One region of the Pelorhabdus sp. sgz311001 genome, then DNA from elsewhere that is predicted to be linked to it. Evidence: predicted binding sites of a transcription regulator. Region 1 holds the regulator's gene; the other holds the start of a gene.

Evidence for each region. The regulator HrcA, encoded in region 1, represses chaperone genes, less so after heat shock. The targets are predictions, from matches to a motif close to TGTTAGCACTCNNNNNNNNNGAGTGCTAACA.
Region 2: a site for HrcA is predicted at 1,314-1,344, ahead of groES (co-chaperone GroES). Genes of this name have one in related genera too.

The regions. Positions count from the first base shown of each region.
Region 1 is NZ_JBVXUT010000001.1:729,735-746,245, reverse strand. It holds gene dnaK (molecular chaperone DnaK) at 1-283, opposite strand, end outside; gene grpE (nucleotide exchange factor GrpE) at 331-918, opposite strand; gene hrcA (heat-inducible transcriptional repressor HrcA) at 1,006-2,037, opposite strand; gene hemW (radical SAM family heme chaperone HemW) at 2,139-3,284, opposite strand; gene lepA (translation elongation factor 4) at 3,288-5,108, opposite strand; gene AC0MXB_RS03825 (hypothetical protein) at 5,178-5,522, opposite strand; gene spoIIP (stage II sporulation protein P) at 5,563-6,648, opposite strand; gene gpr (GPR endopeptidase) at 6,711-7,679, opposite strand; gene rpsT (30S ribosomal protein S20) at 7,834-8,100, shown strand; gene holA (DNA polymerase III subunit delta) at 8,176-9,201, opposite strand; gene AC0MXB_RS03800 (DNA internalization-related competence protein ComEC/Rec2) at 9,212-11,584, opposite strand; gene AC0MXB_RS03795 (ComEA family DNA-binding protein) at 11,596-12,201, opposite strand; gene leuS (leucine--tRNA ligase) at 12,351-14,831, opposite strand; gene AC0MXB_RS03785 (hypothetical protein) at 15,181-15,576, shown strand; gene AC0MXB_RS03780 (RNA polymerase sigma factor) at 15,649-16,290, opposite strand; gene AC0MXB_RS03775 (DODA-type extradiol aromatic ring-opening family dioxygenase) at 16,414-16,511, opposite strand, start outside.
Region 2 is NZ_JBVXUT010000001.1:398,957-415,467, forward strand. It holds gene AC0MXB_RS02050 (sensor histidine kinase) at 1-589, shown strand, start outside; gene AC0MXB_RS02055 (ANTAR domain-containing response regulator) at 595-1,173, shown strand; gene groES (co-chaperone GroES) at 1,385-1,669, shown strand; gene groL (chaperonin GroEL) at 1,714-3,363, shown strand; gene AC0MXB_RS02070 (hypothetical protein) at 3,592-4,206, shown strand; gene AC0MXB_RS02075 (HipA family kinase) at 4,315-5,127, shown strand; gene pdaB (polysaccharide deacetylase family sporulation protein PdaB) at 5,201-5,944, shown strand; gene guaA (glutamine-hydrolyzing GMP synthase) at 6,082-7,632, shown strand; gene AC0MXB_RS02090 (LysR family transcriptional regulator) at 7,998-8,879, opposite strand; gene AC0MXB_RS02095 (flavodoxin family protein) at 9,078-9,647, shown strand; gene AC0MXB_RS02100 (helix-turn-helix transcriptional regulator) at 9,835-10,083, opposite strand; gene AC0MXB_RS02105 (hypothetical protein) at 10,070-10,363, opposite strand; gene AC0MXB_RS02110 (flavin reductase family protein) at 10,949-11,521, shown strand; gene AC0MXB_RS02115 (aldo/keto reductase) at 11,601-12,608, shown strand; gene AC0MXB_RS02120 (MarR family winged helix-turn-helix transcriptional regulator) at 12,783-13,205, shown strand; gene AC0MXB_RS02125 (YczE/YyaS/YitT family protein) at 13,338-14,039, shown strand; gene AC0MXB_RS02130 (GGDEF domain-containing response regulator) at 14,291-15,286, shown strand; purine riboswitch at 15,347-15,448, shown strand; gene AC0MXB_RS02135 (NCS2 family permease) at 15,616-16,511, shown strand, end outside.

The sequences.
Region 1 (16,511 bases):
TCATTGCCGAAATTTCTTGTGGCGAATAGCCTTTATCGTCAATATTTACTTTGTGATTCGTACCCATATGACGTTTAATGGAGCTAATCGTTCTATCAGAGTTAGAAACAGCCTGGCGTTTTGCGAGCTGTCCAACTAATCTTTCACCCGTTTTAGAAAAGCCTACAACCGAAGGAGTTAAGCGACTGCCTTCTGTATTTGCAATAACGACAGGTTCGCCGCCTTCCATGACTGCTACAACTGAGTTTGTCGTACCAAGGTCTATACCAATTACTTTTGCCATAATTTATTCATCCTCCTTAAATAACTCACAACTTAACCATTATGAAATCAACCGTTATTGACAACTTTCACCATGCTCGGCCGAATCACGCGATTTTTCAAGCGATAGCCTTTTTGTAGTTCTTGTACAATCGTGCCATCTTCTTTTTCAGCATCTTCCACACGCATAACGGCCTGATGTTCATTCGGATCAAACATCTGATCCATCGCGGCAATAGCCGAGAGACCGAGTTTTTCAAAAGCGCCAGTCATCTGACGGAAAATCATTTCTACGCCAGAATGAAACGCTTCCGCATCTTTACTGCCATCAGAAGCCAAGGCTCGTTCAAAGTTATCTACCACAGGCAAAAGCTCTGTAATAATTCCTTCTGCAACTAAAGTAGACAACTCTTCTTTTTCCTTGGTGGTCCGACGACGAAAATTTTCAAAATCTGCTTGCAAACGTTGATACTTGCGGACAGCTTCTTCCAAAGCGCTATCCTTTGCTTGCAAAGCGGCAGCAAGTTGGTCTACTGAAAGCTCCCCTTGTACGCCTTCGCTAACTTCATTGTCTTGTGTTCCCTCTGCTGTTTTCACGGCTTCGTCTTGAGAGCTTTCTGGATCTTGTGCCGGAAACGGTTTTTCATTATCAGCCATACAGTCACCTCATTGCTATTCTCTTTCTTATCTATAGATACGGAATGTTTCTTTAGAAAAACTCAAGAAACAGGATTTCCGTGTTTATCAACCAATTCGATATTTTTTGATAAGCTCACCTAAATGAGTATGCATAAACTCTAGTATAGCCATGGTTTTCCCATATTCCATACGCGTTGGGCCTAAAATCGCTACAGAACCAACAACTTGACCATCAATTCGATAAGTAGCCTGTACCACGCTGCAGTCCTGTATGCCGCTATACTTGTTTTCCTGACCGATGGTTACAACAACACCATCTTGATTTTGCATGTGCAAAATATCGTAAAGTAGCCTTTTTTCTTCCAACATGGTTAAAATCTTTTTTATTTTGTCCACATCACGAAACTCAGGTTGATTCAGTAGATGGGTCGTTCCACCTAAAAAAACTTTTTCCCCTTTATCTTGGGTTAAAGCCTGTGTAATCGCAGTAAAAGCATACTCAACCACATCAGAATCAAGAATCAAGTCTTGCTTAATATCCTGTACTGTGTCGCCGCCAATTTCTGTAAATCCTAATCCAGTCAAGCGATTATTTACTTGCTGGGCAATTTGCTGCAAATCGTCCTGTGTCGTTCCTTCCGGAATATCAATAATTTTATTTTCAACAATTCCTTTATCAGTTACGACAACAGCAATAACGCGCTGTTCATCAAGCGGCAGAAACTGCAAATATTTGAATTTTGCCGGAGCACTCTGCGGCGCCATCACCAACGAAACATTGTTGGTGACTTTCGAAAGCAGCTTAGCTGTCTCTTGAAACAATTCGTCAATTCGCCTGACTTTGGCTTCATACCACTGTTTGATCAAATGCAGATCTCGCTCGGAAATACTATGCGGCGCAAGTAAACAGTCTACATAAAAACGATATCCCTTGGCTGAAGGAATCCGTCCTGCCGATGTGTGCGGCTGTTCTAAAAAACCTAAGAGCTCTAAGTCGGCCATTTCATTACGGATCGTTGCCGGACTTACCCCCAAGTCATATTTGCGGGCAATAGTTCTTGAGCCAATTGGTTCGGCGGTAGAGACATAATCGTCAATGATGGCTTGTAAAATCCGACGTTTCCTATCATCTAACAAGATCTCCGCCTCCCTTGTTAGCACTCTTCCTGATAGAGTGCTAATATCTAATAAAAAAATACCACTCATTTTCTAGTCTGTCAAGAACGTAGTAGAAAATTTCAAGGTAAAAAAGCGCAAAAAACTACATTGCCTAATAATTTTCCTTGGTCGGTTAAAAAGATTCTAGTTTGCCTATGGTTAAGAAGTCCTTGGTTTGCCAAAGTTTCCAAAACCTTGCCATAATCTGCAAAAAAGGAAGTATGAAAAATCGCTTCATACTCGTTTATATCTAACCCTCGCATTGTGCGCAACGCTAAAAAAGCAAACTCCGCTTTCGCTGTCGCTTCGTCAAGCGTCTCCTCATAGGCAATAACCGATTCTCCTTTAGCTATAGCGGCAATATAACGCTTCGGATCGGTTTCATTCGACCAACGTTTCCCTGGGAAAAAGGAAGCCGCTGCCGCCCCAAGTCCTAAGTAAGGCTCGTAGTGCCAATACTTTAAATTATGACGGCAAGCATGACTAGGTTTCGCATAATTTGAAATTTCATAGCGGGAAAAACCCTTCTCAGCTAAAAAAGCAGGCGCAAAAGCGTCAAACTTTGCCTCTTCCGCTTCGTCAGGCAAGGCAAGCCTCCCCTGCTCTTGCCAACAGTCGAAGACCGTTCCCTCCTCTATTTTCAAACTATAAAGCGAAATATGCGATAAGGGTAATTGTACTGCTTTGGCTAAAGTGGTTTGTAAATCGATCAGCTTCTGGCCAGGTAACCCAGTCATCAAATCAATACTTAAGTTGGTAAAGCCAGCCTTAGCCGCGGCTATTACTGAAGAGGTCGCATCTTGGGCAGAATGAATCCGTCCAATCGTCCTAAGCAGTGGATCGGAAAAAGATTGCACGCCAAAGCTAATACGATTCAGACCGGCGTCCTTAAGCGCGACAAGAAGCGAATCCTTGGTGGTTCCAGGATTCGCTTCACAGGTCCACTCATAGCCTTCACTGAGAGAAAAAGATTCAGCAATAGCGTAACAAATTGCCAGTAGTTGATCTGCCGGAAGTATCGTAGGCGTACCTCCGCCAATAAATACCGTATCAACTTCATAATCAGAAATTTTTTTGCTTTGCACAGCAATCTCGGTTAATAATGCTCTCGTATAGGCGTCAAACAAATCCTCCTGCCCGCTCATTGACGGAAAATCACAATAAAAACACTTCTGGCGGCAAAAAGGTATGTGAACATAAAGCCCTAAGGTCTTTCGTTTCATCATCGATCAATCCATTTTTAAAATTGCCATAAAGGCTTCTTGCGGCACTTCCACACTACCAACTTGCTTCATGCGCTTTTTGCCTTCTTTTTGCTTTTCCAACAGTTTACGTTTCCGCGTAATATCGCCGCCGTAACATTTGGCAAGTACGTCTTTACGCATAGCCCGAACTGTTTCTCTGGCAATGACTTTATTCCCGATGGCAGCTTGAATAGGAATTTCAAACATTTGCCGCGGAATGATTCCGCGCAATTTTTCCGCCAAACCACGTCCACGCGCTGCCGCTTTATCGGTGTGAACAATCACACTTAAGGCGTCAACAGCTTCGCCGTTTAAAAGAATATCAAGCTTTACGAGCTTAGATGTGCGGTAGCCAATTAATTCATAATCAAGCGAAGCATAACCCCGTGTCGACGATTTTAGCTTGTCAAAATAATCGTAAATAATTTCACTGAGCGGTAAATGATATTCGATCGTAACGCGACTCTCATCAAGATACTTCATATCCTTAAAATCGCCCCGTTTGTCCTGCGATAGCTCCATAACGGCCCCGACAAAATCATTCGGTACAATCACCGTTGCTTTTACGTAAGGTTCCTCAATATGATCAATATTCGCAACAGGCGGCAACAGTGACGGATTATCCACCCGAAGCATTTCACCGTCTGTTTTATAGACTTCATAAATAACGCTTGGCGCTGTCGTAATGAGCGTAATATTATATTCCCGTTCAATTCGTTCCTGAATGACATCCATGTGCAAAAGGCCTAAAAAGCCGCAACGAAAGCCAAAACCCAAGGCAATGGAAGTTTCCGGTTCAAAGACAAGAGAAGCATCATTAAGTTTCAACTTATCAAGAGCGTCACGCAACGCGTCATACTGTGAACTTTCTACAGGATAGAGCCCGCAATAGACCATCGGCGTAATAGTCCGATAGCCAGCTAAAGGCGCCGGTGCCGGATTATCGGCCAAAGTAATCGTATCGCCTACCCGCGTATCCTTTACATTTTTTATGGCAGCTGCAACATAACCAACTTGACCAGGCGCCAACTCGTCCACTAATGCCATGTAAGGCTTAAAAACCCCGACTTCCGTGACTTCAAAAGTTTTCTTCGTAGCCATCATATGCATTTTCATACCAGGGGCTAGCACGCCGTCAAACACACGGATATTGGCAATAACCCCTTTATACGCATCGAAATGCGAATCAAAAATCAGCGCCTGCAAAGGCTTTTCGCGTTCGCCCTGCGGCGGCGGAATCTTAGCTACAATCGCTTCTAGTACCTCTTCAATGCCAATTCCCGATTTCGCGCTTGTTAATACCGCTTCCGAAGCATCAAGACCGATTACATCTTCAATCTCCTGTTTCACTTTTTCTGGATCAGCGCTTGGTAAATCAATCTTATTAATAACAGGAATGATTTCCAAATTATGTTCCAGTGCCAAATAAACATTGGCCAGTGTCTGCGCCTCAATTCCTTGCGCAGCGTCTACCACAAGCAGTGCGCCTTCACAGGCAGCCAAGCTACGCGAAACTTCGTAAGTAAAATCCACATGACCAGGTGTGTCAATAAGATTAAGCATGTAAGTTTCGCCATTTTTTGCCTTATAGGAAAGCCTTACAGCCTGAGCTTTAATCGTAATGCCCCGTTCTCGCTCCAATTCCATCTGGTCAAGAACCTGACTCTCCATTTCTCGAGCCGATAGTGTTCCAGTATACTCAAGCAAGCGGTCAGCCAGTGTGGACTTACCGTGATCGATATGAGCGATGATCGAAAAATTGCGGATCTTGGAAATCTCCACGCTGTCCTCCTCTCTGCATCCCATTGTTAGGAAGCAGTCAAATTTGTACATTAAATTATAGCATTTTGCTATAAGCGCCTGCAAGTCTTACCTTTACGGCAAGGAGAGAGAGGCAATCAATTCGTTCATTTCGACATAAAGTGGCTGCAAAAAAAATCCATACTGTAAAGGCAAACGGAAATTTTTTGTACCATCCCCTAGATAGAGAAAATCCCTATCGCTCCATAACGTACCAACTTCATAAGCTTGCCGCCAGTCGTAAGAATCACCTAACCAAACAATTTCATAAGAGCCTCGCTTCGGGCTCGCCACAGAAAAAAGCGGCGCTTCCTGGCGCTGCGTTAATTGGGTTAGCTGCCCTTGAGCAGTCCAAAGACCGCATAAAGTGACTGCCAGAAGAAGAAAGGTTCCTCGATAAAGCAGTTTCCATTGATTCATGATTGCCTCCTGCTAGTTGCTAGTTGTCAACCTTTGTAATCTACGGCTTCGCCCCGGCTTCAATTAAATCGGCTAGTACATCTCCTAGTATTTCCATACTGCGCGAGGCTTCTTCCAAAGAACTTTCTTCGCTGCCTACTTCAAGCAGCAACGCTCGCGGATGCAGATGCTGGTTGTATCGCCAGTCTTCCAGCTTAATGCCGCGACACAGACCAGGATACTCCTTGTTTAATTTCGCTTCAATCTGTTTAGCAAAAGCATGATTCTGCTGCCAGTGGGGCTGGACAAGATCAGGCCGTCCTACAGCAACAATGATCAAAATACGGGCTGTCGGCACACCTTGAATTGTCGTTGTCACGTTTTCTCGTTTTTGTGCATCACGATGAATATCGAAAACCATTTGCAAAGAAGGATGATCATTCAGCATTCTTTGCAACGTGATTTCCGACAAATTATAAGCCTTCATAAAGGACGGATAATCATGAACAGCGCTGCTTTGCACAACGCCAACCCCTCTATTCTCCAGCCGTTTACTTAAAGCAGCGCCAACTTGTACAATATCGCCTTTTTGACCGCCCGCGCTATGGGAACTACCGGAAGAAGGAATGAAGGATTCCGAAGTATGGGTATGATAAATACCAACAAGCGGTTTACCTTCTTTACCGCTCAAGGAGAATTCAAATTTAGGTAAAGTCTCAGTACTATTGGCACTGAGAGTTGCCACTTCGCTATGGGTTAATCCTGCCAAAAGCGGAATTTCCCGCTGCAAAATCGACCGAATATCTTCTGTATCAATATCGGTAAATAAGAGCAGCGCCGAACGCAATCCCTTGGTCGGTGAAAAATGGTTTTTCTCCGCTTCCGTCGAAGGCTTGGGCAAACTTCGAGCAAACCCAGGTACGCCGGCGCCTAACAGATCCCGCCCTGAGGCAAGAGTTCCGAAAAAAAAGGAAGACTTTGCTTGTCCGACTGAAGGCCCCTGAGCCAGAACCAAAGCTGTTTCCGGTGCAAATGAATCACACCAAAAGAAAAAGCCGCCAGCTAAAAAAATCGCCGTAAGCAAAGACAGTACTATAATACAAAGATAGTCAGGTTTTCGTAGCTTTTTGCGGCTTCGTCTTCTCAAATTGATCTCCTCCCGCGTCAGATTACCTGTACTATATATGCGCTAGGAGGAGCACCTATGCTCTATTGCAGATAACGATGAATATTTTTATAGTCGATTCCCTCATGCAGTGCTTGATTAATCGCACCGGCCACAATGGTAGCAATATCTTGAATCATCCGATCAATTTCTTTCGGCGTAACCATCAAATCCCCTAAAAGATCAGGAAGAATCTGCCGAACTATTACATGCTGCTCTGCTTCCGAAAGGGTGGCCATACTTTTAAAATAGCGAGCGAATGCGGCGTGCTCTTGCAAAACCTGAAGGGTATCCATGGCAATCGTTGAAGCATGAATCACCGTAGGAACGCCAATGGCAATAACCGGAACCCCCAAAGAAAGCTGAGTAAGACCAAAACGCTTGTTTCCCACGCCTGATCCTGGATGAATTCCGGCAGTACTAAGCTGAACCGTAGTTGCTACACGACTGCTAGCGGCTGCCGCCAGTGCGTCTACAGCAATCACCGCAGCAGGCTTCACTTCAGCTACAACACCTTGAATAATTTCAGCTGTCTCCATACCAGTTAGGCCTAAGACACCGGGGGCAAGCGCACACACCAACCTAACGCCGCCGGCTAATTCCGGTGACAATAACGTTTCCAAATGTCTAGTGACAACAATCTTGTCAATCACTCTTGGGCCTAACGCATCAGGCGTCACATTCCAATTTCCCAGACCGACGACAAGAACCACACCTTGCTTAGAAATTTGGAGTAGAGAAGCAAGTTCTTGCGCTACGGTGTTCATTACTGAATCTGCTAAGGGCGTGTTTTTATAGCGAAGCCCTGGCGCTTCCACCGTAATATACATACCTGTCGGTTTTCCCATCGCTTGCTTCGCTTCATCTGACGCAATATGAACCCTAGTAACAGTGATTTCTTCTTGTTCTTCTGTCTCTACATTTAGACCTGGGATTTCCTTTCCCGTAGACCTTGTCACATTTTCTCTTACTTCAACGGCCAGATCGGTCCGCAAACTTCCTTGATCCACCACAATGACTCCTCCTGTTTTATTTCTAGAGTATCCCATCTCTTATCGCCTTATCCGAGATGCCCTTCATAGATTATAATTTGGGATTTGTTGCTTGCATTTTTACTTTGTCCATGCTAAAATATCTTAGGTAATAGATCATAAGGAGGTGAACAACTTGCCAAATATTAAATCTTCTGTACGTAGCGTAAAAACCGATAGCGAACGTCGTCAGGCTAATGCTTCGGTCAAATCTACTTTGAAAACCGCAACGCGCAAAACTACCGAAGCCATTGCTGACGGTAAGGCAGATGAGGCGAAATCCCTCCTAGCTCAAGCAACAAGCAAAATTGATAAAGCTGCTGCCAAAGGCGTTCTTCATAAAAATGCTGCGGCTCGTAAAAAGTCCCGCTTGGCTCACAAAGTAAACGCTTTAGCACAATAAAAATAGGCAATATAACAAAACCTGTCTTTTACTGGCAGGTTTTTTATATTGCCTATTTTTATTATTTATATTGCATCAATGGCATAAAAACAAAATGATTTTTTCTAATGAAATTAATTCTCGACTAAATTTCAAGTCTTCGTCGGCTTCTTTAAGAAGCTCCATGGCCTTGTTTAACTGCGTTAAAGAAAAGGACCGGCTTTGTCTTATCAGCTTATCCGCCACAAAGGACGGCAGCTTTAGTTCTTTCGCTACTTCCTTTGCCCCCCATCCTTCCTCTAATAGAGCCTTAGTCTGATAAAGCTGTCTGGTATGACGAGCTAACAGTCCCAGAATTTTCAGGCGTGGTTGACCACTTTCAATTTGATCCGCTAAGACAGCTAGGGCCTGAGCCACATCTTTGCGGCTCATTGCTTCCGTCATCGCAAAAACAGACATTTCCGGCACATTCGCCAAAAGCAACTCTACATCTTGCAGTGTAATCATCGATTTTGTACCGATAAATAACAGCAGTTTTGTAATTTCCTGATCTAAAAACGATAAAGAAGCATGGGGCATCAAGGACACTGCCGCTAAAATCGCTTCTAACGCTGCCGCTTCAATCTTTTTTCCTCGTTGACGTATCTCTGCTTGCAGCCACTGAAATAATTCCTGCCCCTTTAACGGCACAGCTTCAAAAACAACCCCGGCCTCACCGATGAGTTTATAGGCCTTGCGCCGTTTATCAACTTTATCATAGGCGGCAAAAATCACTGTCGTTTCTGGTGGCACTTGCTTTAAAAGTTTCAAAAAAGCTTCATCTTTTTTAGCTGTCCCTTCGCCATCCGCCTTTTTCCCAGCACTAAAAAACCGCGTATTGCGAATTAAAATAACATTTCTACCACCAAAAAAGGATATAGCGGATACCATTCCGGCCAGTTCCTCTAGCGACGGATCCTGATCGAAAACAGTCAAATTCATTTCCTGATCGTTGGGCGGAACCAGTCCATTCACAAGCGTCTTTTGCAGCTTGTCAAGTAAATAGACTTCATCACCATGTAATAAGTACAAAGAATAAATCTTCCCTTGCTCTAGTTCTTTTTGTAAAACTCCTACGGTCATAAGCTTTCTCCTACTTTGTTTCTGATCTGATAAATGGCTCTATCCGCACTTGATCCCTGTCAATCAAACAATGAATGGCTCCCTGTAAATCAGTACGAAAAATTTTAATATGCTGCGCCTGGAGCCTCGCTAATGTTTCGGCATGAGGATGCCCGAAATGATTTTGATAGCCTACGGATATTATAGCATATTGCGGTTGAAGGGCTTGCAAAAAATCGGTACTAGAGGCATTCTTCGAGCCATGATGCCCCACTTTTAGAACAGTCACAGGTGCAAGCGGCTTTTCCAATAAAACCTGCTCTTCCTCCTTTTCTAAATCACCTGTAATAAGAAAACTTACCTTGCCGCAGTTGATACGATATACAACGGAGTGTTCATTTTCTTTTTTCCCCTCGTCTCTACCGCCACTCTTGGCGTGAATTACTTCTATGGAAATATCGTCAAAAGAAAAAAACTGCCCTTCCTGCGCAAAAATAATTTGATTATAATTTACGGCCTTCTCTAAAGCCTGAACTGGTAGTGACGGCGGTTCTTGGGCTAAAACTACTTTCTTTACAGGAATCTTTGCCGCTACCGCCGCTGCCCCGCCAGCATGATCGGCATGGCCATGAGTTAACATGAGATAATCTAAACAGCGAACGCCGTAATGGCGCAGATAAGGAACAACCACCTTATCACCTACATCAAAATGTGGATTTTCACCAACAAGTCCACCCGTATCAATTAAAGCAGCATGTCCCTGCGAGGATATCACTAAAGTTGCATCACCTTGCCCCACATCAATAAAGTGAACTGACGCTGGCCCTGGATACCAATAAGCGTAACTAAATACACCACTAATCAAAAGTAGGGCTACGATAACGAGCAGACGCCCACGCCGCCACAGAGTTTTTGCCGCAGGAATCGCCGCCGGATGATAACCAAATAGATAAAAGAGGCCACCATAGTAAAAAAGCGCAGCGCCAAAAGAAAAAACAGGAAGATACAGGGGAGGACAATATAGGGCTAGTTTTTGCACTAGAAATACACTAAGCCCGATCAAACAGGCGCAGACTACGAACAGCAAACGATAGAATAAATAGAGACTAGGCAAAAGCCAAACAAAAAGTGAGCCGAGCAGCCCCAGTAAAACCGCCATTTCTAATAGAGGAACAGCGACAAGGTTAGCGACAAAAGAAGCAACCGGAAAAACAGCAAAATAGTAAGCAATAAACGGCAAAGAGGCGAGTTCGGCCGCCAACGTCACCGCAAAAGATAGCGCTACAGGACGAGGCAACCAAGCAAGTTTTACTGCAATCGGCTTATAGAAAAATAAAATCCCCCCAGTAGCGCTAAAAGAAAGTAAGAAACTCACATCATAAATCCAAAGAGGCTCATAAATCAGTAATAAAAGTGCCGTTAAAGCAAAAGCCTGTGAACTATCTTGTTCCCTCCCAGCTAAGATAGCACCAAGACCGGCCAGAGCCATAAGGAGCGACCGCAGCACGGGAGCGCAAAAACCAGCAAGCAAAGCATAAAAAAAGATGAGAAAAGCGCAGATCCAAACGGTGATTTTGCGCCGAATATGACAAAAAGAGCAGATCAAAATGACGGCGCCGCCAATCAAAGCAATGTGAGAACCTGACACTGAGAGGATATGAATGATACCCGTCGTAGAAAAATCATCAATGACCGCTGAAGATATACCTGCATAGCCGCCAAACATCATCGCTGTTAGAAGCGCCGCATCGCCTGGGGCTATGGCTTCATTCAGCTTATCGGTAATTTGTTTACGCAACTTTTCTAGCAATACAGTAAGACTATTCAGGCCCTTCTTCTCGCCCTGAAGTGACTTAGCCAAAAGCGTAGCTGTAATCCCTTCTGACTTCAAAGTAATTTGAACATCGCTTCTACCAGGATTTTGATAACCGTGCGGCAGCAAAAGCTTACCTTTAGCAATAACTATATCACCATTTGAAAAAACAGGCTCTCCTGCTTTCTGCTTAATAAATAGGCGCAGACCACCTGATGCCTTTTGCCAGTGATCCTTGCCCGCTACGGCTTGAACTCGGCACCAATACTGCCGCTCTACCAGACCGTCTTCAACCTGCCGCTCCTGCGGCAGATCCATTACTTCTCCCCTTACGATTCTCTCGCCAGAAAAATGGCTAATATCATCAGAAGCAATTGCAAGGGCAAAAGTCATTAACGTAACACCGACAACAAAACAAAGTGGAAAAAAGATTTTATAGGCTAAAGTAATCTTTTTTTGATAGGCAAAGTAGCTTTCTAAACCGACTAAAAGCAAAAGACAATAGCCGAGTTTCCCAAGGCTAAGATATGATGCTATGTAATGCTGGCACCAAAGCCCTATAATAAACGAGACAGTCAACGGCCAAATCATCGCCCTGCCCCCTATAAAGAAAGTTGATTTTGCATTTTTTTGATTTTATGCACCGTAAACCCTTTGACATTTGCCAACATATCTAGCGAAGAGAAATTGCCATGGACTTGACGATAAAAAATAAGTTGGTCCGCCATAGTTGGCGTCATCCCTTTCACAGTTAAAAGTTCTTCTTTTGTTCCCGTATTGACACTTATTAATGTCACTAGATTTTCTGTCTGATTTTCTTCGACTCCGGCATTTGTCCTTACTTTTGGCGCCGCCTTTTCATGACGAGCTGGTACATGAATATGCATTCCGTCCTTTACTGGTTTCACCAAATTAACCTTGCTATCATCTGCTTCCGGGGACAATCCTCCCGCAAGCATAAGTGCTTCGCTCACCCTTTTTTGTGTCGTAAGCGGATATACGCCAGGGTGATTTACGGCACCAGTAATATAAACATAAGCCTCCTTTCCCATTTTGGCGCTTTTAGGCGCAGAATTTTCGGCCAAGCTTGTCACTGCATTGCCAGGATCGGCTTTCGATCCAGGTGAGAAAACAAAAGCTGCGCCGACAGCCAGCGTTAAGAAAACAACACCTAAGATCAAACGTTTCTGATACGTATCCATCATCATCGACTCCCTTATTGGATTCAGTCGTTTGTTAGGGGTTATAGTTCCACTTCGCTTTTTTTCAAAGGATCCCTATATATTTTAGCGTTTTTATAAAAAAAGCTGTAGCAAACTTAGCTTCAAGTTTGCCACAGCTTTAATAAAATTCTATATTATTTTACTACAATATTAACAAGTTTTTGGGGCACGCAGATCATTTTTACGATTTGCTTACCGTCAATTAGCTTCTTAACTTTTTCTTGTTCCAAAGCAAGCTCTTCCAAGGCTTTTTTATCAAGATTTGCTGGTACAACAAGTTTATCTCTAACTTTGCCGTTAATCTGTAATACAATTTCTACTTCGTCTAACTTTAATGCGTCCGCATCATATTTCGGCCAATTCTGCTTATGAATACTGCCTGCTTGTCCTAACTCAGACCATAACTCTTCGGTGATATGCGGTGCAAAAGGCGCTAAAAGTTTGACCAGCGAGGTAACCACTTCGTAAATTAAACCACTGTTCCCGCTTTCCTGCTGATCCTTAAAAGCATAGAGAGCATTTACTAATTCCATAATGGAGCTAATCGCGGTATTGAAGTTGAAGCGATCACCAATATCGTCACTTACCTTTTTGATTGTTTGATGAAGTACCCGACGCAATTCTTTTTCGGCTTTTGTGAGTGTAGCAGCGTCATAGCCAGGTTCTGCTTGCAGTACTACGTCCTGGTAATGAGCTACAATGCGCCAGAAACGACCTAGGAAACGGAACGAACCTTCAACCCCCTGATCACTCCACTCAAGATCTCTTTCCGGCGGCGCCGCAAACAGAATAAAGAGTCGCGCTGTGTCAGCACCATATTTAGCCACAATTTCTTCTGGTGAAACAACATTGCCTTTTGATTTAGACATTTTCGATCCGTCTTTAATTACCATGCCCTGGGTCAAAAGGTTTTTAAAAGGCTCATTTACATTCAAGAGACCGGCATCAGCCAAAACTTTCGTAAAGAAGCGCGAATAAAGCAAATGCAATATAGCATGTTCAATCCCGCCGATATACTGATCCACAGGCGACCAATAATTAGCCTGAGAAGAATCAAAAGGACCCTTTTCAAATTTGGGGCTTGTATATCTAAAATAATACCAGGAAGAACAAATAAAGGTATCCATGGTATCGGTTTCCCGCCGTGCTTTGCCGCCACATTTCGGGCAAGTGCAGTTAACAAATTCTTCGACTGTCGCCAGCGGTGACAATGCTCCCTGATTAAAATCTACATTTTCAGGTAAAAGCACTGGCAAATCTTCTTTTGGTACAGGTACTACGCCGCATTCTGGACAATAAATAATCGGAATTGGCGCTCCCCAATATCTTTGACGAGAAATCAGCCAGTCACGCAAGCGGTAATTTGTACGACTACTGCCGATTCCCTGTTCTTCAAACCATTTAGCAATAGCTATCTTACCGGCTTCATTATCGAGACCAGTAAATTCACCAGAATCGACCATTGTACCAGGTCCACTGTAAGCTTCTGTCATCGTATCGACGGTTAAAGCTTCACCAGCAGGCTGAATTACAACTTTAATAGGCAAATTATATTTCTTCGCAAAAATAAAATCGCGTTCATCATGAGCTGGAACACCCATAACAGCGCCAGTACCATATTCAAACAGTACATAATTTGCAACCCAAATAGGCACCTGCGCCCCAGTAAACGGATGAATCGCATAAGCGCCTGTAAAGAGACCTTCTTTTTCCGTGTCACCAGAAGTTCGATTTACTTCGCTAAGTCCTTTTACTTTTTCCACAAAAGCTCTAACGGCCTCAGCCTCTTGCTTGCCAGCAATCAGTCGTTCCACAAAGGGATGCTCTGGCGCTAAAACAATATAGCTTACGCCAAACACCGTGTCCTGACGCGTTGTATAAACAGAAATTTTTTCGCCAATTTCTGGCGCTTCAAATGAAAATTCAGCCCCCGTACTTTTGCCGATCCAATTTTCCTGCATTGTTTTAACTCGTTCCGGCCAGCCTTTGAGCTCTGTTAAATCTTCTAATAATCGATCTGCATAGTCGGTAATTTTTAAGAACCATTGTTCTAAATTCTTTTTGACCACGACCGAATCGCAACGCCAGCAATGACCATCAATAACCTGCTCATTGGCCAGTACTGTATTGCAATCGTCGCACCAATTAACTGCCGCTTTTTTCTTATAGGCTAAGCCCTTTTCGTAAAAAAGCAAAAAGAGCCACTGAGTCCAGCGATAGTAATCAGGATGACAAGTAGCTACTTCTCTTTCCCAATCATAAGAAAGACCCAGCTCCTTTTGCTGACGGCGCATATTAGAAATATTATCCCATGTCCAGTCACCTGGGCGCAGGCCATGTTTAATTGCTGCGTTTTCTGCAGGCATGCCGAAAGAATCCCACCCCATAGGATGTAAAACACTGTAGCCCTGCATGACCTTATGGCGGGCAATGACATCACCGATAGAGTAATTACGAACATGGCCCATATGCAGATTTCCTGAAGGATAAGGAAACATTTCTAAAACATAGTATTCCGGTTTTTGCCTGTCAAGCTGTGTTCGGTAAGCGCCTTGATCAGCCCATGCCTGTTGCCACTTTGGCTCAATCTCGGCAGGTACATATTTTTCGTTCATTGCGACAGCCTCCAAATATATAGTAAATGAGGAAAAACAAGAAATCCCCGGCTGAACAGCCAGGGACGAGTGTACTCGCGATACCACCCTAATTAGCGATTCGATCGCTTTCGAGTCCGGTAACGACGGCCTCCCGTCGACGGTTCTCACGCCGCCGCTCCTTTGCATCCAGTCTGGCAGGAATCTATCTCAGCAAAGAATCGCCAGCTTTCTGCTAATTCGACAAACCTTACTGCTCTAATTGAAACGGTTATTGCATATAATTATATAGCAATCTTTGACATACTGTCAAATACTGCAGCTAGGTTTTACCTAGTCGGACAGATACTCATAGTCAGGAGGTAACGTCATGTATAAGTTGATTATTGGCACAGTGAGAGTTACCGTATTTGATGATGCGATCGGTCGTGACCAAGCCGCATCCTTAGCCAAGGATGCGATCGCAACAGCAGGAGCTCAAAACAAATTGTTAAGCCAGGTAGAAATTCATCTCGATGAATCAGGCCCCTCGGTAAGGACAACGGAAAAAAGCGGCTGTCGCTTTACGCGAAAAAGCATTAAGCAAAGCATGCTTGATACAATCGAAACAACGGTTCAGGAAAAACTAAATCCTTCAGGCAACTTTGGCAATCGCGAGCTTTGGTATGATAATGATACAGGACAAGAATGGCACGGCAGCTCCGTCAACGACGCTAGAGAAGAAGTCTTAAAAGCCTTTGCGGAATGGGTCGCTTCACTAAAATAAAAAAGGCTATTACAGCAAAAGCAGCTTTCCTATATAAAATAGAAAAATGCTTTAGTGCAACAACCTACTCGATTATTCTACAACTTCTCCGGCAGCTCCAAATAAAGCAGAGCCCACACCTTCCATGCCTTTTACAGTCATACCTTCCATAATTAAACGTTTTAACGCCGCGCGGCCACGATGCAGTCGTGCTTTGGCTGCACTTAATTCAATGCCAACAATTTGGGCTGCCTGCACAATCGTTACGCCTTCTAAGTCATGCAGAACAAGCAAAACGCGTTGTGTCTCAGGCAATTTAGCGATGGCCTGGCGTACCAAAAACTGCTTATATTTTGTTTCGCACATTTTATCAGGATCTTCATTGGGTCGTTCAATCGGCAAAAGCTCATTTTGCAGCATCGAGTCCTCAAAAGTAACATGATGTTTAATTTTCTGACGTTTTTTCCGAAAAGTAAGACATACATTAGAAGCCAAACGATATACCCAAGTATACAAACCTGACTGTCCGCGAAATTTCGGTAGCGATCGATTTACTTGAAATAAAATCTCTTGCAAAGCGTCCATAGCATCATCGTGATTACTGAGCATCTGATACGCTAAAGAATATAAACGACCTTGATATTCAGCAATAAACAGCTTTAATGCCTCATCGGTATCGCCCTGGCCATAGAGGGCAAGAATTCTATTTTCCACAGTCAATTCCTTACTGTCCATAAACTCAACTCCTCCTTACCCAGAGCATTCTCTTTAAAGCAGCGTCTTGCCGCAAAGCATTTTAAGTAAACAACAATTATTATATCAATATTTTTTCCAGACAACAACTATTTAAAAATAGACTTAGTGCAGTAACCGACCTGAAGAAACATCTACGGCGTCCTCCCAAGCGTTACCGAGAAAGTCATCGATGCGAATCATCGTTTTTAGATAATCGATTC
Region 2 (16,511 bases), 330 kb from region 1:
TCATCATCGCGTTAAAAATAATCTGCAGACGATTGCCAGCTTATTGCGGTTACAGGCACGGCGGTCGCCATCGCCAGAAGTAAAGGCGTCGCTAAGAGAATGCATTAACAGGATTCTTAGTATTTCTGTCATTCATGAATTTTTGTCACAGCAAGATGTAGAAGTGATTAATGTGGCTGAAGTGGCAAAAAATATTATGGATGCAGTTATTCAGAATATGCTGGAACCTGATTTTAATATCCAAACGGTATTTAACGGCGAAACCGTGATTTTACCTTCTGACTATGCTAGCAGCTTGGCGCTGGCAATTAACGAACTGATTCAAAATTCGATCGAACATGGTTTTGTCGGCTGTAAGGAAGGCTTGATTGGTATTGATATTCGCGCTCTGCCTGACTGCTATCAAGTAGAAATCTATGATAACGGCATTGGGCTTCCGCCAAACTTTGATCCCCATAAATTGAAGAGCCTGGGCATTCAAATAGTTACAACCCTAATTGAATCCGATCTATCCGGGAAGTTTGAATTGAAGTCGCAAGGCGGAACAAGAGCTATTATTACAATACCCCGGATGACAGAGGGAGGATAAGAGAGATGGACGCATTAAGGATTGTAATCGCTGATAATGAATCAATCATCCGTATGGATTTGAAGGAACTACTGGAAGAAGCGGGGCACGAAGTAGTTGGCGAAGCCTCTGATGGTGCTAAAGCTGTCGATTTGGCACGGCGTCTAAAGCCTGATCTTGTTATCATGGATATTAAAATGCCGGAAATGGATGGAATTACGGCGGCGCGCATTTTATCTACTGATAAAGTAGCTCCCGTTTTGTTATTAACAGCATTTAGTCAGAAGGAGATTGTTGATAAAGCAAAGGATTCTGGCGTTTTGGCGTATCTTGTCAAGCCGGTCAAAGAAGCGAATCTGTTTCCTGCTATCGAAATTGCCTTGTCGCGCTTTAGAGAGTTCAGTGAACTGGAAAAAGAATTAGAAGATGTAAAAAATTCTTTGGAGATGCGGAAAATTTTGGATCGGGCCAAGGGAATTTTAATGGATGCCTATCATCTGAGTGAAAGTGAAGCATACCGCCGGATTCAGCAGTATAGCATGGCGAAGCGAAAATCGATTCGAGAAGTAGCAGAGGCTATTATTAATTCCGTTAAGAAAAAATAACAAAATGGACTTAAAGAACGAGGTCTTGCTGGTGGCGGGACCTCGTCTTGTTGCTGCACTAGAAAAAAAGTAAAAAAAATCTTCTTTTTTTGTGGAAAACGCTTGATTTTTTGCCCAAAATTATATATCATAATTTATGGAATTAGCACTCTATCTTAGTGAGTGCTAACAATAATAAAAACGAACACTTTTAAAGGGAGGTTATTTTTTCATGATTAAGCCATTAGGTGACAGAGTTGTTATTAAAGCCTTAGAAGCCGAACAAAAAACAAAGAGCGGAATCGTTCTTCCTGATACGGTGAAGGAAAAACCTCAAGAAGGTGAAATCGTTGCCGTAGGAACAGGTAAACTTTTGGAAAATGGTACAAGAGTTGCTTTGGAAGTGAAAGTTGGCGACAAAATCATTTTCTCGAAATATGCTGGCACAGAAGTAAAGATCAACGATCAGGAATATATCATTCTCAGCGAAAGAGATATTTTGGCTGTTGCCGAATAATCTAGCGTGAGACGTAACGAAAATAAAAGGGGGATATACATACAATGGCTAAACAGATTATTTTTGATGAAGAAGCACGCCGCGCACTGGAAAGAGGCGTTAATGCTTTAGCAAATGCTGTAAAAGTAACTCTTGGACCAAAAGGCCGCAACGTGGTTCTTGATAAAAAATTCGGTGCTCCGACCATTACTAATGACGGCGTAACGATCGCTCGCGATATTGATTTGGAAGACCCATTTGAAAATATGGGCGCTCAGCTCGTTAAAGAAGTTGCTACAAAAACAAATGATGTAGCAGGTGATGGCACGACAACAGCTACGCTTTTAGCTCAAGCTTTCATCCATGAAGGCATGCGCAATGTTGCTGCTGGCGCTAACCCAATGATTATTAAAAAAGGCATCCAGAAAGCTGTAGATGCTCTTGTTTCTGAAATTAAAGCATCTGCTAAAAAAGTTGAAACAAAAGACGCGATTGCTCAGGTTGCTTCGATTTCGGCAGCTGACGAAGAAATTGGCCGTCTCATTGCGGAAGCTATGGAAAAAGTCGGCAACGATGGTGTTATCACCGTAGAAGAATCCAAAACGATGGGAACTGACCTTGACGTTGTTGAAGGCATGCAGTTTGACCGCGGCTACATTTCTCCTTACATGGTAACAGATACGGACAAAATGGAAGCAGTTCTCAATGATCCTTATATCTTGATTACGGACCGCAAAATTGGCGCAATTGCCGACATGCTGCCTGTTCTGGAAAAAGTAGTACAACAAGGTAAAGAACTTCTCATTATTGCTGAAGATGTAGAAGGCGAAGCTCTTGCTACTTTGGTTGTCAATAAACTTCGTGGTACCTTCAAAGCTGTTGCTGTAAAAGCTCCTGGCTTCGGTGATCGCCGCAAAGCTATGTTAGAAGATATCGCAATTTTAACTGGCGGTACTGTTATTACGGAAGATCTTGGCCGTAAATTAGACAGTGTAACGTTAGAAGATCTTGGTCGTGCTCGTCAAGTTCGCGTTTCGAAAGAAGAAACAACGGTTGTTGACGGCGCAGGTTCCGCTGATGACATTAAAGCTCGTGTAGCGAATATCAGAAGCCAAGTGGAAGAAAGCACATCTGACTTTGATAAAGAAAAACTGCAGGAACGTTTGGCTAAATTGTCCGGCGGTGTTGCTGTAATTCAAGTCGGCGCTGCAACAGAAGTGGAATTGAAAGAAAAGAAAATGCGCATTGAAGATGCTTTGAATGCAACTCGCGCTGCTGTGGAAGAAGGTATTGTCGCTGGCGGCGGTACAACTTTCATCGATATTCTGCCTGTACTTGATACGATTCAAGCCTCAGGTGACGAAAAGACTGGCGTGAACATTGTAAAACGCGCTATCGAAGAACCTGTTCGTCAGATCGCTAATAATGCTGGTCTAGAAGGCTCTATCGTTGTTGAAAACGTGAAAAAAGCCGGCAAAGGCATTGGCTTCAATGCTTTGACGGAAGAATATGTTGACATGATTAAAGCTGGTATCGTTGACCCTGCTAAAGTAACGCGCTCTGCTCTGCAAAATGCTTCCAGCATTGCAGCTCTTGTATTGACCACAGAAACGCTTGTTGCTGATAAACCGGAAAAAGATAACGGTGCTGCTGCAGCTGCTGCTATGGGCGGCATGGGCGGTATGGGTGGCATGGGCGGCATGGGCATGATGTAATATCATGTTCGTGACAGGCCAGTAAATTCAGCGGATTTCGCCACGGAATCTTTTGAATGTTACTTATTTGTTACTAATAAAATATAAAAGCTGCACATAAGTTCACAAGACTTATGTGCAGCTTTTTGCTTTTCTCTAAGCTCTTTAAGTTTGTATTAAGCACTCTTTATTTAGGGTTTTCATATAATAGGGTGAGCTACATCTTATAGGCTAGGGAGGAGAAAAGCCATGAGTTTTTATGAAGAGATTGCCAATCGGGCCTTAATTCGTGAATTGGAGCGGGAAATCAATACCGATGTTTTGCTCTTTGGCGTCGATGGTTTTGTTTATTTTGGGAATTTGCAAGGAATTGATAATTGTCGGATTGGCCTTTTAGTACCAGCCATTGCCGCGGAAACCAGTGACGTGGAGATTTTAACGCCAGGCGGTGAACTTAGAACTGTGGCGTTTTTGCGAGTTGATCTGTGGACGCTGATTGCCAAGGGAACAGGTATTGTATCGGATCCTATTGAGGGTGGAAGTGGCGGTGGTCTTGTAGTAAAAGAAGGTGTCGTGCGACAGGAAGAATCTGATGCCGGTCAGACATCGATTCGTCAGGAAAGCCATGAACTGATTCGCCGACTCTGCCGGATGGTTGGCGATGCGGTAGCAATTACAACACTGGGTGGATTTCTCTTTGAAGGAGTTTTAGGCGCAGTCGAAGATGAATTGGCCATTTTGACTGTAGAGGATATTTTTGGACCTGCTACAAGTTCTTCTATTTCCGATAATGACGTACGTTCTGTCGTCGTTAATTTAGAAGCAATTACATCAATAGCTTCCTCTACATGCAGGCCAGATTAGAATTTTGGCAAGATAAAGCAGGGCTGTTCCGCTGTGGTCTTCCCAGTGAGAATCATGCTTGGCGGAACGGCTTTTTTTCTTGTGACAGGCTAAAAAGGAGCGAAAAAGATGGTCGTTGCGGCAGAATATATCAAGCCTGTTGGTGTTGGTGTGACAGCTCCGCAGTTTTTTCGTGGTCTAGATGGAAGAGTTTATATTGTTAAGCTATGCCGCAAAGAAGAACATACGAAAGTACTTGCCAATGAGTGGCTTGGCGCGCGACTTGCCCAAGTTTTGGAACTGCCCTTGCCAACATATGATCAGATTGAAATACCGGCTGCAATAATTGATAGACATGTCATGCTGCAGAAACTGCAGGCTATGCCAGGTCTTCATTTTGCTTCAGCCTATTTGTCCGATAGTGAGTATGTAACAAGGCGAGCTGTGAAAGAACTGACAAACTGTAATCAATTAGTGGGAATTTTATTTTTTGACCATCTCTTTTGTAATCGTGACCGGGCGAAAAACCGTAAAAATTTACTGATGGCCCCCACTCCGCAAGGGTATCAATGCTATGCGATTGATCATTCGCATTTTTGCGGCTCAGGCAAATGGTCTGTGGCTACGCTGGAAAAGTTAGGACCTATCGTAAAAATATATTATGGCTTTTTATTTGGGTTTCTCTTGCAGCGATTTGCCAAGCGTGAAGATTTTATACCTTACTTAACTAGGGTAAAAGCGATTGATGCAGGACTAATCGATTCTATTTTACAAGAGATTCCTGAACCTTGGCTGAGATCGTCTGAGGAACGGCAAGCTTTGGCTGCTTTTATTCAACAACGCTGCGGTTTAGCAGATAAGATATTCACTGAACTATGTCGTCAAATTCCCGTGGTCAGAGGTGGAACAAGCCGCTACAGCTATCGGCGCATCAAGCTGTAATAAAAGTGATTGCTCCTTTGGTTATATTTTTCTTATAGCGCACATAAGGTGCTATAAGGAGGTGGGGGGCAATATGCTCGTTATTAATTTGCGGCGGCTCTTTGTACACCGTCATTTATTTTATAGCCTTGTTGGTTTATTCATGATTGGCGCTGTATATATACAAGTGGCTGATTTAATTGGTCATGAATCCTTAGCCATAGCGGGAACTAGAACTGACCAAAAAGTCGTTGCCTTAACTTTTGATCATTCCTGGGGCAATAAATATACTGGATCTATTTTAGATACGCTCCAAAGCCGCAATTTAAAAGCAACCTTTTTTATTATGGGGCCTTGGGCAAAGAAGTTTCCCGAGGTGGCGAAACGGATAGCGACGGACGGACACGAAATCGGCAGTCATGGCTATCGCCATGAAAATTATGGCGATATGGGTGTTGAATGGGTTAAGGAAGATATCCAAAAGGCTCATGGGTTAATTAAGGAAGTGACAGGGGTAGATCCAGTTCTGCTGCGTCCGCCTAATGGCCATTATAGTAATCAGTCCATTGCAGCAGCGCAGGAACTGGGGTATAAGACGATTATTTGGAACATTGATTCGCTTGATTGGAAAAATCCCGGCAAAGATGTGATTATCGAGCGCGTTGTTTCCCGGTTAAAGCCAGGTGCTATTATTTTGTTGCATGCGTCTGATACACCAACACAGACTGCTGAGGCTTTGCCGGAACTGCTTGATAAAATTGCCGGAGCCGGCTATAAGATTGTTACAGTTGGTGACTTATTGGCCAATTATAGTGAAAAAGGAATTTTGCGACATTAAACAGGCTACGGCCTGTTTTTTTGTGCAGCTATTTACAGTCAGGCGCAAGTTGTGGTATAGTATTTTTCTATAAAGAAGGTTCGGTTATTTATGTTGATTTCGTTATTCTAACGAGAAAAATATAGGGAGGGATTCGTTTGTCATTGCAGAAAGAAACCATTTTGGTATTGGATTTTGGTGGGCAGTATAATCAGCTGATCGCCAGACGTGTAAGAGAATGTAATGTATACTGTGAAGTATTTCCACATACATTGAGTCTTGCGGAAATAAAGGAAATGCAGCCAAAGGGTATTATATTCACTGGTGGACCAAACAGTGTGTATGAAAAAGATTCTGCTGTTTGTCAGGAAGAATTATTAGAACTTGGGATTCCTATTCTGGGGATCTGTTATGGATCGCAGCTTATGGCCCATTTGCTTGGCGGTAAGGTAGTAACAGCACCGATCAGCGAATATGGCAAAACAGAAGTCCATATACAAAATAAAGCATCCAAACTCTTGGAGGGTGTTTCCGAAAAGACAATTTGCTGGATGAGTCATACAGATTATATAGCGGAAGCTCCTGCTGATTTTACGGTAACGGCATCGACTCCCGTTTGTCCTGTAGCGGCCATGGAAAATGAAGCAAGAAATTTATATGCGGTACAATTCCATCCTGAAGTTATGCATACAGTGGAAGGCATGAAAATGTTGCATAACTTCGTATTTAACGTGTGTGCCTGCCGCGGCGACTGGAAAATGGATTCGTTTGTAGAGAAAACAATCGAAAGCCTGCGTGAAAAAATCGGTACAGGTAAAGTATTATGTGCCTTATCTGGTGGTGTCGACTCTTCGGTAGCGGCAGTCCTTCTTTCCCGAGCGATTGGTAAACAGCTTACCTGCGTTTTTGTAGATCACGGTCTGCTTCGTAAGAACGAAAGCGAAGAAGTCGAAGGCGTATTTGGTCCTAAGGGACAATATGACCTCAACTTTATCCGAGTAGATGCGAAGAAGCGTTTTTATGAAAAACTGAAAGGCGTAACTGACCCTGAAACAAAGCGGAAAATTATTGGTGAAGAATTTATTCGTGTTTTTGAAGAAGAAGCGAAAAAAATAGGTACGGTTGATTTTCTAGTACAAGGAACGATTTATCCCGATGTGATTGAAAGCGGTCTGGGAAAATCAGCAGTCATTAAATCCCATCATAACGTGGGCGGGTTGCCTGATTATGTTGATTTTAAAGAAATCGTAGAACCACTTAGAATGTTGTTCAAAGATGAAGTAAGACGGGCAGGAAGAGAACTTCAGATTCCTGAATATCTGGTGAGTCGCCAGCCGTTCCCTGGTCCTGGTCTTGGCATCCGCATTATTGGGGAAGTTACGGAAGAAAAAGTGAAAATTGTGCAGGAAGCAGATGCTATTTATCGGGAAGAAGTCGCAAAAGCCGGGATTGCTCAGGATTTGGGACAATACTTTGCCGCATTGACGAATATGCGTTCAGTAGGTGTTATGGGAGACGGCCGTACGTATGACTATGCCATTGCGCTTCGTGCCGTTATGACTTCCGATTTTATGACAGCTGAAAGTGCCCAAATGCCATGGGAAGTCCTGTCGATTGTGACAAGTCGCATCATTAATGAAGTAAAAGGCGTGAATCGTGTAATGTATGATTGCACAGGCAAGCCGCCGGCAACCATTGAATTTGAATAATATCATTGTCTCGGGGCACTGCCATTTATTCTGAAAAGGGCAAAATGGACTAGCCTGCCGACATAGACAAAAAGACCTTGCATTAAAGCTTTTTACGAAGCTTGTGCAAGGTCCTTTTTTATCCTCACCCTATGTAAATACAGGGATTTCTGCTTGCAAAAAAGAGCGTTCACCATGGAGTGGCGGGCATACCTGGCAAAGCCAGTGAGAATAAAGAAAAATGCCCTTTACAGAATAAACGGCAGTGCCCCGCGACAGGGTGATATTTTCTTTTATGCTTTTTGGGAAAAAGTATAACGCTATACAGGATATCTCGAATTGTAGCTTTCTATCTGTTATTTCTATATCAGCAGCAGTCTAAAAGGCTAGCTATAAACATCTTTTTTAAAGTATTCCAGTGCTAATTTAGAAGCTTTATTTAATTCTCCATTTTTAATTAGTATAGCACCACCTGTAAGTTCAGAGGTTGGAAACTCAGAAATAATTATAAATTTGCCATCAGAAAGTTCTTTTGTTATATTCCCGCTAGGAATCAGTGATATACCCATCTTATTTTCAACCATATTTTTAATAGTCTCAACATTATTAAATTCCATAATTTTTTTTATTTTAATGTTAAATTTGTGGAGAATTTTTTCTGCTATAATTGTATATTTACAGTTTTCGCCAAAAGAAAAGAGGGTAATATCAGAATAATTACTTTTTTTGCTTTCTTCCCAATAGGATTTTTCTGAAATAAATACTAAACATTCTTTATAAAGGGGTATAAAATCTATTTGTTTTGAATGGGGATCCTGTGGAATGATACCAAAATCAATCTTTCTCTTAAGAACAGAGGCTATTACATCTTCTACGGGGATTCTATCTACACTAAAACTTATTTCAGGATAAATATATGAAAATTTCCTAATAACCTCAGAAAGTCTGATAGAACTAAAAGTTTCAGAAGTAGCCATTTTTACTATTCCTTGTGGTTGATGAAAATTAATCATGGAATCCGATAACTCTTTCTCAAAATCAATATATCTGTATGCATATTTAGCAAATTCTTTCCCCACCTCTGTAACCATAACTCCTCTTGGTAATCTGATAAACAGCTTTTCCCCAAATGTTTCTTCTAAAATATTAATATGAGTAGATATAGTAGATTGAACATAATCAAGACGTTCAGCTGCTCTAGTTATATTCTCTTCCTCAAATACGGCAATAAAAGTATGAAAAAGTTTTCCTTCTAAATTTAAGATCATGAACAATATCCTTTCAAATATGTATAATTTAAAAATTCATAAATTGGTTAACTATTTTATTTTGCAATGGGTTCAATCGGAATTATTCGTTTTAAGTTATTTTTAAATGATGATATTATTTTCGTTGTAAGTTGTAATTTTAATCATGAATATTATAACAAACAGCAAACAACAAATAAATTGTTAGGAGGAGTTTACATGAAAGTTATTGCTTTTAACGGAAGTCCAAGAAAAAATGGGAATACAGCTGAAAGTTTGAAATTAGTTCTTGAAGAGCTTGAAAAAGCAGGTATCGAAACAGAATTAGTTCAATTAGGTGGACAAAAACTATTTGGATGTTCAGCTTGTGAGATGTGTTTTAAAAATAAGGACAACCGCTGTGCACGTAAGGATGATGAAATGAACAAGTTTATAGAAAAAGCAGCAGAAGCAGATGGTGTTCTTATTGGATCACCAACATATTTTGCTAATGTATCTACAGAAGTAAAAGCATTTATTGATAGATGCGGTTGTGTTAATATAGCTAATGATCGTAACTTATTAAGAGGCAAAATTGGAGCAGCTGTAGTATCTGTAAGAAGATCTGGAAGTAGTTTTGTATATTCTGCTATAAACTTCTTCTTTGGCAGCAACGAAATGACAATACCTGGTTCAATTGGTTGGAATATGACTTTATCACGTGATATAGGAGATTTACAAAAAGATGAGGAAGGTATTCACACCTTCAAAACGCTTGGGGAAAATATGGCGATTCTTTTGAAAAAGTAACAAGGTCGAGGGTATTTTGTCTCAGGGCACTGCCGTTTATTCTGAAAAGGGCAAAGTGGACTAGCCTGCCGACATAAACAAAAAGACCTTGCATTAAAGCTTTGCGAAGCTTATGCAAGGTCTTTTTGTTATCCTCAATCCGCGTAAATACAGGAAAATTATGTTTGGTCAAAAAGAGCGTTCACCATTAAAGCTTACGAGGAGAAGTACCATAATATTGTTTAAAGGCCTTATAGAAATTACTGCTATTGCTGTATCCGAGCATATCAGAAATAGCAGCGATGGAAAGATCCGTATGATCCAATAATAGCTTGGCTCTTCGCATACGCGATTCGGTTAGCAAGGCAGAAAAGGTTTTCCCTGTCTTTTCTGGAAAAAGACGGGAAATATAGACGGGATGATATACGAAATGGGATGCGATGTCATTCAATGTCATTCAATGTTACAGAATCAGAGTGTGATTCGATATATTGCATAATCCGATCGATTAATGTCGTGCCAGTAGTTAGATGCTGACGCTTGTACTCATAGGAAAGATACATTGCAAGGGACATGACCATAGGCTTTAAAATTTTCTGTGAATCCTCTGTTTTATGAGCATATTCAAGAATCATGACATTCAGCAGCTGCCAGATTGGCGAAGAAGCTGGTATTTCCAGATGAACGAACTCTTCTGCATATTTGTTTTTCTGTGGTTCCAGAAAAAAATTAAGCATGGAGCTATCTGCTGAGAGCGCACTCAGGTATTCTCGGAAAAAGGTTTCTTTACGAATCAGTACTCCGAGAATAATACATTCGTGATCAGAATCCCGCTTAACGGCATAGCCGCTGTAGGGCTGACCGATATAGCAGTCTCCTTCTTTTACCGTGATTCGATTGTCATAGTTGGCGCTTAATGCATCATAATCTCCATGGTAAGCAAAATGAATGAAAAAAAAGTCCTGGCGGTGAAAACGCTCCTCAATTTTTTCCCTTTAAATACACATACCATAACTTCCTCGGATTTCTCGCCCAACCAATGAGAAATCAGTTCATTATTTCCTGATGACGAATCTGGGCTAAAGTCCCAATTGAGGTGTGGAAAGTCCTGACCGAGTTTTTCTAATGCGTGATCGATTTCAAGGAAGAAGAGCTCACAAAGTATCCGAAGAGAATACACGAGGTGCTCGGCGGCGACATTACCGCAGACTAGTTACTGCTTACGGATGAAGATTCCCTTGGAATCTATAAGAAATCATATCGCTAAGAGCATAATTCAGCAGATAACTGTAATTTATTACATAATTTAAAGGAGGATAAATATGTCTAGAAAAAACATTGGAGCAAAGCCATACATCACACCGATGCCGGTTTTGATGATTTCATCTTATGATGAGGCTGAAAAGCCGACCGCCATGTTAGCAGTATGGGGCGGAATCACGAATGAGACAGAAATTACTATCACCGTAGCATCTCAGAGAAATACGTTAAAAGGGATTATTGCCAGAGGTTCTTTTGTTGTAAGTATGGCGGATGTGGAAAATGAAGTTGCCTGTGATTACCTTGGCATCACAACAGGAAATAAAGTGGAAGATAAGTTTGAAAAGTCAGGATTTCATACAACAAAGTCCGAATTCGTAGATGCACCGATTATCGATGAGCTTCCTTTTGCCGTTGAGTGCAGAGTGAAGAGCTATGATGAGGAAACCTGGAGATTGGTAGGCGAAATCGTCAATGTAAGTCTGGATGAACGGATTCTTGGAGAAGATGGCAAGGTATCATTTGAAAAATTCCATCCGATTACTTTCGATTGGATGAATAAGTCCTATTTGTCCGTTGGTGAAAAGGTCGGTAATGCTTACCGCGACGGACTTCAGTTGAGAGAGAAGAACTAAGAGGGGGTTTTTATTGAGATTTGCCTTTATACGAGATTAATAAGAGAGTTTAACTATATGAAAAAGTGAGGAATTAAATATGAAAACTAGAAAATTAGGTAACCAGGGGCTCGTTGTTTCAGAGATAGGACTTGGTTGTATGGGGATGGATCATGGTTATGGTCAATCAGTAGATCGTCAAGAAATGACTAAGTTGATACAAAGAGCAGTAGAATTAGGATGTAATCTTTTTGATACAGCTCCTATTTATGGATATGAAAATGAAGAGTTATTAGGTGAAGCGCTAAAAGCTTATAAAGATAAAGTTGTTATTGCTACTAAATTTGGAGTTACTGGAATGGACACTATCGGTGGCCAAATAGTCCAATCAGTTGATAGTAGTCCAGAATCTATTAGAAAACAATTAGATGGATCTTTAAAGCGGTTAAAGGTAGATTATATTGATTTGTACTATCAACTTCGTATTGACCCTAAAGTAGAGCCAGAAGTTGTTGCTGGAGTGATGAAAGAATTAATATCTGAAGGGAAAATTAAATACTGGGGATTATCAAACACACCAATAGATTATATTAGACGTGCTCATGCTGTCTGTCCTGTTACTGCAATTGAAGACCAATATTCAATGATGTGGCGTAAGCCTGAGCAGGGCTTGTTTCAAGTTTGCGAAGAGCTGAAAATTGGATTTGTTGCGTATAGCCCCTTAGGAAATGGTTTCTTAAGTGGGAAATATACAAAAGATACAAAATATCAAGAAGGCGATTTTAGAAACATGATGGGAAGATTTAAACCAGAAGTAATTGCGCAAAATCAAGCATTATTAGATTTAATTGTGCAAATTGCTGAAAGTAAAAATGCCACTTCAGCACAGATCGTCCTAGCTTGGGAATTGGCACAAAAGTCTTATATTGTTCCAATTCCTGGAACAACTAAATTACATAGATTAGAAGAAAATCTGGGAGTAGCTAACATTCAATTAACAGGGGAAGAATTAGCGGGTATCAATGAAGCTTTATCTAAAATTGATATAGATGAAACATTTTTTTTAGTTTTAAATAATGTATTTGTCTCACTCTTTAAGAGTAGTTAAACTAGTCAATATATAATTAGCAATATTTCAGAACTTTTTTCTTTTTGTTTTGGAATATTGCTTTAATATTTTAATGAATTTATTGAACCTGTGAAAAAGGCTAGTTATTTATTGAATTTCTTCGGGTATCATGATACAATATACAACATGTTGTATATTGTGGAGAAGTAAAATATGATAAATTTAGAATTCCTAATTGAGCGGAAAATACTAAGGCTTGGTAACCAACTTTTGAATCATCGTAATGATGACTTAAAAGCATATGATTTAACTGCTGAACAATCGGAGACTCTTTTATTTTTTGATCTTCATAAAAAAGCGCTGATACTTGATTTAAAAGGCCACCTTCGAATTAGCCATCAAGCAGCCAGAAATCTTGTTGAGCGTATGAAGAAAAAAGGTCTTTTATATGTTGAAGTGTCACCAAATGACGGAAGGGCTAGACTAGTTTGTTTAACGGAAAAAGGACAGAAAACCTGTGATTCTCTAAAACGTGCAGGGACAAGTGTTGGTCATAAGCTACTTGAAGGAATAAGCGACGAAGATCGCAAATGGATTTTGTCATTGCTTGAACAATTGAGCAAAAACATGGAATAAAAAATTTTAAAGATATATACAATCTGTTGTATATATCTTGCTTGGGAGTAGTAATTTTTAAATAAGTCTTGCAATAATATACAATGCGTTGTATTTATGATCGTTTAATCTACAAGGAGAAAATTTAGAAAGATGAATAAGAAAAATTTAGTAAAGCGGTACATTATATTTATATTTGGTTTGTTCTTTAACGCTTTTGGCGTTGCGTTAGTCACTAAAGCAGCACTTGGCGCTTCTCCCATTGCAGCGATACCCTACAGTTTATCACTGATTATTCCTAAACTATCACTTGGCAACTGGACAATCCTATTCAATATTTTATTAGTTTTGATACAACTGATTATACTTCGGAAAGCTGCGAATAAGCTGGAATTACTTTTACAGGTCGTTATCTGCTTTTTCTTTGGTTCCTTTATTGATTTATCCATGATAGTGCTATCTGGTTTTGCACCACAGGCATATCTGGTAATGATTATTTCATTGCTGATTGGTTGTGCTATTATTGCTTTTGGTGCATATCTGGAAGTAATTGCTGATGTCGTCATGCTTTCTGGCGATGCATTTATCCGCACGCTTGCCAAGGTTCTGTGCAAAGAATATGGTGTTGTCCGTGTCATTTCGGACAGCAGTATGACAGTGATTGCCGGAATACTCTGCCTGATTATGTTGGGAAAGCTGTCCGGTGTTCGTGAAGGAACTGTTATTGCAGCTTTGATTGTTGGCTATATGGTACGTTTTTTCATTTTGAAGTTTCAAACGCTCACATTTTTGCTTTTACCTGAAAACAGAAAAAGTGAAGAACATGATATTTCTATCCCCGAGCAGAATTTGTAATTACAATCTCCCGATAATGCGGAAGCAATCAAATTAAGCAAATATGGTGTAGAAAAAACAATTGACACCTTACTTGGGATTGCAAAGTATGTTCCGGGGTAATTACATAGTAAAAAACGTGAAATCATAGCATAAGTTGTTTGCTTTTTTGTCTATAGTCTGAGCCCTTGCATTCGCTATGCAGGGGCTTTTTGCCGCCTTGTTACATAAGATATTATGGTAAGTGGATTTTCGAAAAGGAAGGTGGCTTTATGTCGATATTGATTGTCGATGATTCCGCTGAAAGCAGATTGCTTATTCGCACTTATCTGACTGATGCCGACTATTTGGATTGCTTAGAGGCAGCCAACGGACGAGAATGCTGTGAAAATCTTGTTGCTGCAATTTCTGGTGGTGCGACGGCCATTGACTTGATTATTTTAGATATCCTTATGCCTGATCCTGATGGAATTGCGCTTTTAAAAAGCATTAAAGCGATGCAAGAATACAAACATGTTCCCGTGTTAATGGTGACGGCAGATCAGTCGCCAGAACGTTTATCGGCGGCTTTTGCCTGTGGCGCATCTGATTATATGACCAAGCCGTTGAAGCGAGTAGAACTTTTAGCGCGAGTTCGGGCAGCCCTTCGTTTGAAAGAACAGATTGATTGCAGTCAGCGACGGGAAGCGGAGCTGGTAGTGGCGGCCAAGCAGCTGCAACTGATGAATGAAAAACTGAGACAAATGACCGCTATTGACGGTTTAACCGGAATTTCCAATCGCCGCTCTTTTGACGAATTTTTAGCGAAAGCTTGTCGAGAGGTTTCGCAGAAACAAATGCTTTGCCTTATCTTGCTTGATGTAGACTGTTTTAAGCTCTACAATGATGCCTATGGTCATGTAGCAGGCGATGAAGTGCTGCGGAAAATTGCCCAGGCTATCAATGGTTTAACAACAGAAAATCAGTTAGCTGCTCGGTATGGCGGCGAGGAATTTGTTTTAGTAGCGAGAGATCTTTCGTTGCCAGACGCTTTAGCAGCGGCGGAATCTGTCAGAACTGCCGTAGAATCCCTTGAATTGCGTCATGAACACTCACCAGTAGCCGCTTATGTTACGGTCAGCGTTGGCTTAACTTGGGGGAGTTTTAACCAGCAGCCAAATCCCGAAGATTTGATTCATTATGCCGATCAAGCGCTCTATTTGTCAAAACGAAACGGCAGAAATCGAGTGACTTTGGGAGAATTCACAAAAAATCCGAACGATATGTAGAGAAAAGTCTGAAAGGTTCAGATTCCTGTTGACACCCTCCGAGGGGACTGGTAAAATAGGTTTGTAAAAACTCATAAGGCTCGTATAAAGTTGAGGATATGGCTCAGATGTTTCTACCAGGTAACCGTAAATTGCCTGACTACGGGTGAAATTGTTCGGCCTTTGCTATTGTATTGCTAATAGGAAAGAAACCCGAGCAGGATCTTTCGCTCTGCATGCAAATTTCCTGTTCGGGTATTTTTTTTGCGGCTTGTGGCGATGCTATTTGTTTAGCAAGGCTGGACAAGGAAGAAAATCGAAGCAGTTCCAAAGACAAAGGAGAGAAAAGGATGTTAGAAAAGTTTTTTGCTTTATCCGAGCGCAACACCGATGTAAAAACCGAAGTAGTGGCTGGTATTACTACATTTATGACCATGGCCTACATCCTATTTGTGAATCCGAGCATTTTAAGTGCTGCCGGGATGGACAAGAATGCCGTACTTCTGGCAACGTCGCTTGGCGCGGGCATTGTTACCATTATGATGGGCTTATTTGTTAATTATCCAATCTGTTTGGCACCTGGTATGGGATTAAACGCTTTCTATGCTTTTACTGTCGTTATTGGTATGGGCGTTACGTGGCAGGTTGCGTTAGGCGCTGTTTTTATTTCTGGTATTATTTTTATTTTACTTACGGTGACTCATATTCGCCAGCTTCTCGTGGAAGGAATGCCAGCTTCGCTAAAATATGCGATTACAGTGGGGATTGGCTTATTTATTACGATTATTGGTTTGAAACTTTCCGGATTGATGAGTATTCGTTTGTCCTTAATTCCGCCTACTTTAGAAAAAATTGCTGCGAATCATGGTAATGGCACGCCTCTATCGTTTGAAACAATTATTGAAATGGGAAAATTAGCTGATAAAGACGTATTGTTAACTGTTTTCGGTATTGTTTTAATGGTTGTTCTTATGGCTAGACAAGTAAAAGGCGCAATGTTGATTGGTATCTTAGTGACAACTATCGTGGGGATTACTTGTGGTGTTGTGAAAGTTCCGGCAAACTTTAGCCCTATTGCGATGCCTGACTTTAGTCATAATGCTTTTGGCGCTCTTGATATTGCTGGCGCTTTAAACATGGGACTTATGACGATAATTTTTACTTTTACGTTTGTTGAGTTATTTGATACGATGGGAACGCTTGTCGGTACGGCTACCAAGGCCGGTCTGATTGATAAACAAGGGAA